DNA from 2 places in the Ruegeria sp. YTSC004 genome. Region 2 is predicted to be linked to the other one. Evidence: riboswitches for the same ligand, from Rfam matches in the RefSeq annotation. Region 2 holds a riboswitch; the other holds the start of a gene.
What was found. A riboswitch is a leader RNA that binds a small molecule or an ion and turns the genes downstream of it on or off. The one in region 2 is predicted to bind thiamine pyrophosphate.
Positions count from the first base shown of each region.

Region 1: another riboswitch for thiamine pyrophosphate. It lies ahead of thiD (bifunctional hydroxymethylpyrimidine kinase/phosphomethylpyrimidine kinase); the one in region 2 lies ahead of thiB (thiamine ABC transporter substrate binding subunit).

Region 1 is NZ_JBXWMJ010000003.1:86,070-90,268, reverse strand. Features, by position in the region: gene AC2FFP_RS07400 (thiazole synthase) at 1-27, opposite strand, end outside; gene thiS (sulfur carrier protein ThiS) at 31-225, opposite strand; gene AC2FFP_RS07390 (FAD-dependent oxidoreductase) at 209-1,186, opposite strand; gene thiD (bifunctional hydroxymethylpyrimidine kinase/phosphomethylpyrimidine kinase) at 1,183-1,986, opposite strand; TPP riboswitch at 2,032-2,137, opposite strand; gene dnaJ (molecular chaperone DnaJ) at 2,267-3,421, opposite strand; gene dnaK (molecular chaperone DnaK) at 3,496-4,199, opposite strand, start outside.
Region 2 is NZ_JBXWMJ010000006.1:64,001-68,199, reverse strand. Features, by position in the region: gene AC2FFP_RS12310 (CBS domain-containing protein) at 1-83, shown strand, start outside; gene AC2FFP_RS12305 (ArsB/NhaD family transporter) at 108-1,472, shown strand; TPP riboswitch at 1,610-1,715, shown strand; gene thiB (thiamine ABC transporter substrate binding subunit) at 1,749-2,729, shown strand; gene AC2FFP_RS12295 (thiamine/thiamine pyrophosphate ABC transporter permease ThiP) at 2,705-4,199, shown strand, end outside.

The DNA of each region.
Region 1 (4,199 bases), on a different contig from region 2:
CAGTGATGTGCCGTAGACGGTCTTCATCGCTCACCCCCCCTGCATCGGGGCGACGACTTCGATCCGATCGCCATCCTTGATTTTACGGGCCTTGCGCAGGCTCGAAGGCACAAAACCCTCGTTCACAGCCGTCGCCACCCGGCCCGAAAACCCGCATTCCTGCAAAAGGCCGGAAAGAGTTTCGGCCTGCACGTCGCGCATCTCGCCGTTAAGTACGATCTTCATCGACCATCTCCGAATGTTTGTTGTCCAACGCTAGGTCAGCCACGCCCTTGGCCAGTGCAGGGGCCAGCAAGTAGCCGTGGCGGTAGAGGCCGTTGGCATAGATTGTCGGTCCCAGCCGCCGAATACGCGGCAGGTTGTCGGGGAAAGCGGGGCGCAGATCGACGCCGGTTTCCAACACTTCAGCCTCACCAAAGGCGGGGTTCAGGGCGTAGGCTGCGCTCAGCAACTCAAGCATCGAGCGTGCGGTAATTCGGCTGCTATCCTCGGATTCGATCATTGTCGCGCCCAGCATGTAGACGCCGTCGCCGCGTGGAACGATATACAGCGGCACGCGTGGATGAAGCAGGCGTATAGGCCGGGTCAGTGTCACGTCTGGGCACCGTATCACCAGCATCTCACCCTTCACGCCGCGCAAGTCCTGCAGGTATTCGCGCGCGTGCAGACCTCTGCAATCAATGGCGTTGTCCAATCCCGTCGGAGCGCACGCATGATGGAATTCAACACCGTGATCCTGAAGCTGGTGCGACAGATCCAGCAAGGCCTGACGCGGATCCAAATGGGCTTCCGCAGCAAAGTAGAGACCTTTTTTGAAACCATACAGATCAGGCTCTAATAAGGTTATTTCTCTGTCATCAACTTCAGAAAACCCCTCAGTTCTGCGGGCGAAACGACGCAGATCCGGCAGATCCCGTGGGTTAGCAACAACCAGTGTGCCGCGCCTGTGGACCTGAGTGCGTTTGGCCCACCAGTCGATTGCCAATTGCCCCAGACGCAGGACAGGTTCCTCGGCGTTTTCATACTCGCACCAAGGTGCCAACATTCCGCCCGCCCACCAGGAGCAGCCATGCGGCCCAGGTGCACCACCGGGATCAAACACCTGAACCTTGGCCCCGCGCGCGACAAGTTCGGAAGCAACGGCCAACCCGGCCACACCTGCCCCTATGATCGACCAGACGGTCACGCGGGCCAAACCTGATGGAAGTGATGAACAGGCCCGTGACCTTGTCCGATTTTTAGAGCATCAGCCTGAGCGATAGCGCCTTGCAGATAGTCATGTGCTTGCGCCACGGCCTGGGGCAGCGAAAGGCCCTTAGCCAACCCGGCCGCTATGGATGAGGACAGCGTGCACCCGGTTCCGTGGGTGTTGCGGGTCTGTTGGCGCGGCGCTTGAAACTGAGCAATCACGCCCGAATGTGAGATCAATATGTCATGGCAGATGTCACCCTTGCCGTGACCGCCCTTCATCAGAACCGCACCAGCGCCAAGTGCACACAGATCTTGCCCTTGTGCGATCATCTGTTCGAGGCTGTCCTCAGACTCAGAGCCCAGCAGGCAGGCTGCTTCGGGCAGGTTTGGCGTTAACACCGTCGCGCGCGGCAACAATACGTCGCGCAGGGTTTGCACCGCCTCTTCTGCCAGCAAGGCATCGCCGGATTTCGCGATCATGACCGGATCCAAAACTACCGGCCCATCAAATTCGGCGATACTATCTGCGACACGTTGGATGATCTGAGGGGTCGCCAGCATTCCGATCTTGATCGCACCAACATCCAGGTCGGTCAGAACAGCCTCGATCTGGGCTACAATTACGTCCAGAGGGATGCCATGCACCGCCGTAACTGCGCGAGTATTCTGCGCCGTCACTGCGGTAATCACGCTGGCCCCGTAAACGCCAAGCGCGGACATCGCCTTGAGGTCAGCCTGAATTCCAGCCCCTCCGCCGCTGTCAGATCCTGCGATTGTTAAGGCAATGGGTGCCATGTCGTTGCTCCGGTTCAAAATGGGCAACGGGCATGGAAAACGTCTAAACACTAAAAGACCGTTCCCTACGCCGGTATTGCCCGGATCAGGTTCGATGGGTTAGCGCATTCACGCCTCTCAGCCCCCAAACAGGGCACCCCAACGGTTGGGGCGACACTCTCAGGGGATGGCGGGGGAATCAAGGGCCAATTTTGGTGCAGATTACGGTCAATCTGGACTTATGAAATGCAAAAGCCGGCCTCAACGGACCGGCTTCTGTTTGATGTTCAGGTGTGCAGGTTCAGCCCTTCATACCGTCCCAAAATGACTTGACGGACGAGAAAAAGCTTTTTGATTCCGGATGGTTATCTTCGCCCAGATCGTCGAACTCACGCAGCAGCTCTTTTTGACGGCTGGTCAGATTGACCGGGGTTTCGACGGCCAGTTCGATGAACATATCGCCAACGCCACCGCCGCGAAGGGCGGGCATGCCTTTGCTGCGCAAGCGCATCTGACGTCCTGACTGGCTGCCAGCCGGAATTTGCACGCGACCCCGGCCACCGTCGATAGTGGGCACTTCGATCGAACCGCCCAGCGCTGCCTTGGCCATGCTGACCGGAACACGGCAATACAGGTTTACGCTGTCGCGCTCGAACAGCTTGTGGTCCGAAACTTCGACAAAAATATACAGGTCGCCCGGGGGGCCACCGCGCATCCCGGCCTCACCTTCGCCCGCAAGACGGATGCGTGTGCCGGTTTCGACACCGGCCGGAATGTTGACCGACAGCGCGCGTTCTTTTTCGACGCGCCCGGCGCCGCCGCATGATTTACAGGGGTTCTTGATAATTTGACCCAGACCCGAACAAGTCGGGCACGACCGTTCAACTGTGAAAAAGCCCTGTTGCGCCCGCACTTTCCCCATGCCCGAACAGGTCGGGCAGGTTGTGGGCTCAACCCCGCCTTCCGCACCCGAGCCGTCACAGGCCGAGCAGGCCACGGCAGCAGGCACGTTGATCGTCTTTTGCAGGCCAGAGAATGCTTCTTCCAGGCTTACACGCAGGTTGTAACGCAGGTCTGACCCGCGCGCGGCCCGTCGACCACCCCCGGTAGCACCGCGCTGACCACCCATAAAATCGCCGAACAGGTCATCGAACACGTCCGAGAAGGCACTGGAGAAATCGCCCTGTCCGCCAAATCCGCCGCCGGGACGGCCACCGCCGCCCATACCGTTTTCAAACGCGGCATGACCAAAACGGTCATACGCGGCCTTTTTTTCGGCATCGCGCAAGACGTCGTAAGCTTCGTTCGCTTCTTTGAACTGAGCCTCGGAATCCGGGTTGTCCTTGTTGCGGTCGGGATGCAATTCCTTGGCTTTCGTGCGAAAGCCCTTCTTGATCTCGTCCGCTGATGCGCCCTTGGACACGCCGAGCACATCATAGTAGTCGCGTTTTGACATCAGTATTTCCTTCTGCCGCAACGTAATCGGGCCGGCCCGGTGACCGGACCGGCCCGAATTGGCCCGGTTTCCCGTTACTTACGCTTTTCGTCGTCAAGATCTTCGAATTCGGCATCGACGATATCGTCTTCACCAGCCGGAGCGGCATCCGCCGCCGCAGGCTCATCCTCGGTCTCTTCAGACTGCGCCTTGTAGATGGCTTCGCCCAGCTTCATGGCGGCTTCGGTCACGTTCTGAATGCCTGACTTGATCTTGTCGGCATTCTCGGTTTCCAGCTCGTCCTTCAGCGCGACAATCGCCAGCTCGATAGCTTCGATGGTGGTCGGGTCGACCTTGTCGGCATGCTCTTCCATCGACTTCTCGGTCGAGTGGATGAGGCTTTCCGCCTGGTTCTTCGCCTCGATCAGCTCGCGGCGTTCCTTGTCCGCCTCGGCGTTCTCTTCGGCGTCCTTGACCATCTTGTCGATATCTTCATCCGACAGACCACCCGATGCCTGGATGGTGATCTTCTGCTCTTTGCCGGTGCCTTTGTCTTTGGCCGAAACCGAGACAATGCCGTTGGCGTCGATGTCAAAAGTCACCTCGATCTGAGGCATGCCACGCGGTGCGGGCGGAATATCTTCAAGATTGAACTGACCCAGGATCTTGTTGTCCGCAGCCATTTCGCGTTCCCCCTGGAAGCAGCGGATGGTCACAGCGTTCTGGTTGTCCTCGGCAGTCGAGAAGACCTGAGACTTTTTGGTCGGGATCGTGGTGTTGCGGTCGATCAGACGGGTGA
Region 2 (4,199 bases):
ACGTGATCCTTGTTGAGCCCGAAACCAACCGTTTCGTTGGCACCGTAAGCGCCAACTCGCTTTTGGATCGCGCACTCAGCTAACCCTATACAAACCGGACTAAAACCTTGGCTACGCATTCGACGTCACACGGAGAGGCCGCTCTCTCTGTTCCACAACTATTGGGCATTGATCCGCTTTGGATCGCGACCGGAATTCTGATTTTGGTGTATGCGGTCCTGATCACCGAAAAGGTTAACCGCGCCATTCTGACGATGCTGGGCGCGTCCCTGATGGTCCTGTTTGGCATCATCAATCAGGAACAGGCCGTGGCGGGTGTGGACGCCAACACTCTGGCACTGCTTATCGGCATGATGGTCATCGTGGGGATCACCAGCAAATGCGGATTGTTCCAATACGTAGCGATCAAGGCCGCAAAAGCGGTGAAAGCCAATCCAACCGGCATCCTCATCATGCTGACGCTGATTACGGCGGTGTTCTCGGCCCTGCTGGACAACGTGACGACCGTTTTGCTGATCGCCCCGATTACGCTGCTGATCACTGAAGCCCTGGAAACGCGTGTGTTCCCGTTCTTTGTCGCCGAGATCCTGGCCTCGAACGTGGGCGGAACAGCGACGCTGATCGGTGACCCACCCAACATCATCATTGGCTCGGCCGCAGGGCTTAGCTTCAACGATTTCGTGGTGAACCTGGCGCCTATCTCGGCCATATGTCTGGTTGTCCTGACCGGCATTATTTACCTTATGAACCGCAAGGAACTGGCCCGCATTCCGAAATCGGCCAGCGATCGGATTATGGGGTTCAACGAATCCGAAGCGGTTACTGATGTAGTCTTGATGATCAAGTCTCTGGCCGTTTTGGCTCTGGTTTTGCTGGGGTTCACGCTGGGGCACAGCTACGGCATTCAGCCGGGTACGTCAGCGTTGGCCGGTGCAGGCCTGTTGATGCTGCTGGCCTATGGCCACCAAAGCGGTGAAGAACAGTCGGAGTCGGTTCACCACATCTTTGGCGAAGTTGAATGGGTCACAATCTTTTTCTTCGGTGGGCTGTTCGTCATCGTTGCCGGTGTCGAACATGTTGGACTGCTGGCATTCTTCGGTGAGAAAGTGCTGGAGCTGACCCAAGGCGACATGATGTGGACCGCGTTCTTCATCTTTTGGGCCTCCGGCATTTTGTCCGCAATCCTCGACAACATTCCTTTCGTGGCAACGATGATCCCTCTGATCGAGTCCACCGCAGACACGTTCGGCGGCAAGGACGCGATTGAACCCCTTTGGTGGTCGCTGGCGCTTGGGGCCTGTCTGGGCGGCAACGGTACACTGTTGGGGGCAAGCGCCAACCTTACGGTGGCTGCTTTTGCGGAAAAGGCCAAGCAGCCCATCGGCTTCATCGCCTTCGCCAAAATTGCATTCCCGATCATGATCCTCACCCTGATGATCGCGAACGTCTATATTTGGCTGCGTTACTTCTGACCTATGGCCCTTTGAACCAAACGTATTACAGGTTCAAAGGGCGTCCGACTCCGGACAGGTTTACTTGCCCGCATGTGACACGCACCGCGCTGAGGCACCGAATTTGGTTGTCTTTCTAGCCAATCCCCCCTAGTGACGGCCTCACCTCGGGGAGCACGGCCTGCCGCGCTGAGATGCTTATCAAGCGAACCCGTAGAACCTGAACCGGCTAGAACCGGCGGAGGGAAGGGTTTCGGTTTCATCCATCCTTGCCCTCTCGCCGCAATGGAGGATGACATGAAACATCTGCTAATTGCTGCGGGACTTCTGAGTGCAACTACGGCCATCGCTGCCGACAAGCCTCAGCTAACCGTTTACACCTATGACAGCTTTGTATCCGATTGGGGCCCCGGCCCGCAGGTCAAAGAAGCCTTTGAGGCAACCTGCGACTGCGAGCTGAACCTCGTGGGCGTCGAAGATGGTGCCGCACTTTTGTCGCGTGTCCGGCTTGAGGGTGAAAACTCTGACGCCGACGTCGTGCTTGGTCTGGATACCAACCTGATTGCAGCGGCCCGGGAAACCGGCCTGTTTGCGCCCAATTCCGTCTCTGCCGACTTCGCGCTGCCGATCGAATGGACCGATGACACGTTCACACCGTATGACTGGGGCTACTTCGCCTTCGTTCACAAAGCGGATGCGACAGCGCCTGCAAACTTCCGGGAACTGGCGGACAGCAACACCAAGATCATCATCCAGGACCCTCGCTCGTCCACACCAGGTCTGGGTCTGCTGATGTGGGTCAAAGCGGCTTATGGTGACGAAGCACCCGAAATCTGGGCAGGTCTTTCCGACAACATCGTGACCGTCACCAAAGGTTGGTCCGAGGCATACGGCCTGTTCCTTGAGGGCGAGTCGGACATGGTTCTCAGTTACACCACATCTCCGGCCTATCACCTGATCGCCGAGGATGACGGCAGCAAGGCCGCGTCCGCTTTTGACGAGGGCAACTATCTGCAAGTTGAGGTTGCGGCAAAGCTGGCCGCGACGGATCAGGCCGAACTGGCGGATCAGTTTTTGCAGTACATGGTCTCGGATGCGTTCCAGCAAATTATTCCGACAACCAACTGGATGTACCCGGCCGTAACCCCGGCAGAAGGTTTGCCTAAAGGGTTTGACACCCTGACAGTGCCGGCAAAGTCGCTGCTGTTCTCTCCCGATGAAGCCGCCGCCGTGCGGGATCAGGCCCTGGCAGAATGGCAGAACGCGCTCAGCCAGTAAGCCTATGGCCCGGTATCGGTGCGGCAGCTCTGGTCGCCGCGCTGATCCTGGGCACTCTTGCGGCGGTTGCACTGCGTGCTGAAACCAGCGGCGGGTTCACTCCCGCCGACTGGGCTGCGCTGCGGTTCACGCTGACCCAAGCCACACTGTCCGCATTGTTCAGCGTGGTGTTGGCCGTGCCGGTTGCGCGGGCTTTGGCACGTCGGAGGTTCCCCGGCCGACGGGCTTTAATTGCGCTTTTGGGCGCGCCCTTCATCCTGCCGGTCATCGTTGCCATTCTGGGTCTGCTGCAAGTCTTTGGCCGGTCGGGATGGATCTCGGACATCCTTGGCATTTTCGGCCTGCCGCCCATACGCATCTACGGCTTGCATGGCGTCGTATTGGCGCATGTGTTCTTCAATCTGCCTCTGGCCACACGCCTTGTGTTGCAAGCCTGGCAGGAAATTCCGGCAGAACGGTTTCGCCTGGCCGCACAACTGGGATGCAACGGCATGGCCATGTTTCGACTGATCGAGATGCCCATGCTGAAACGGACCCTGCCCGGGGTTCTTGCAGTAATCTTCGCCATTTGCCTGACCAGCTTCGCCGTCGCCCTCACCTTGGGCGGAGGACCACGGGCTACAACGATCGAACTGGCGATCTATCAGGCCTTCACCTACGATTTCGACCTGGGCCGCGCCGCCCTGTTATCCGCCCTGCAACTTGCCCTGACAGCTGCGACCGCTTTAGTGGCGCTGAAGTTTTCGCGCGGGGACGGTTTTGGAACAGGCCTTGATCGCGCATTGCGCCGCTGGGACGGGGGTGCGCCGACGATAGATGTATTCTGGATCGTCGCAGCGGCCGTCTTTTTGCTACTGCCTTTGGCATCGGTCGTAATTTCGGGAGTTGCCGGGTTGTTTGACATGCCCGCAATCGTTTTTCGTGCCGCGTTGATCTCGGTCCTTGTTGCCGCTGCAAGTACCGCTGTCCTGCTTTTGCTTGCTTTGCCCATGGCCACCGCCGTCGCGAGCGGCCGGCACGGGCTTGTGGAACTCAGTGGCATTTTGGGTTTGGCGGCATCACCACTGGTCATCGGTACGGGCCTGTTCATCCTGATCCGGCCTTTGGCAAATCCGACGACATTGGCTCTGCCTGTCACTGCTTTGGTGAATGCCGCGATGGCCCTGCCCTTTGCTTTACGCATTCTGGTCCCCGCGGCGCGCGACATAACCGCTAGGCACGGACGTCTCGCGCTTTCATTGGATATGACAAAATGGACGTTTTTCACGCGCATCTTGCTACCGCGCATGCGTCCACAGATCGGTTTCGCCGCTGGTCTTGGGGCGGCTCTGTCAATGGGTGATCTGGGCGTGATCGCACTGTTCGCCGATCCGCAGATCGCGACCCTGCCCTTGCAAATCTACCGCTTGATGGGTGCCTATCAGATGCAGGCGGCTGCCGGCGGGGCATTACTGCTGTTGCTGCTGTCCA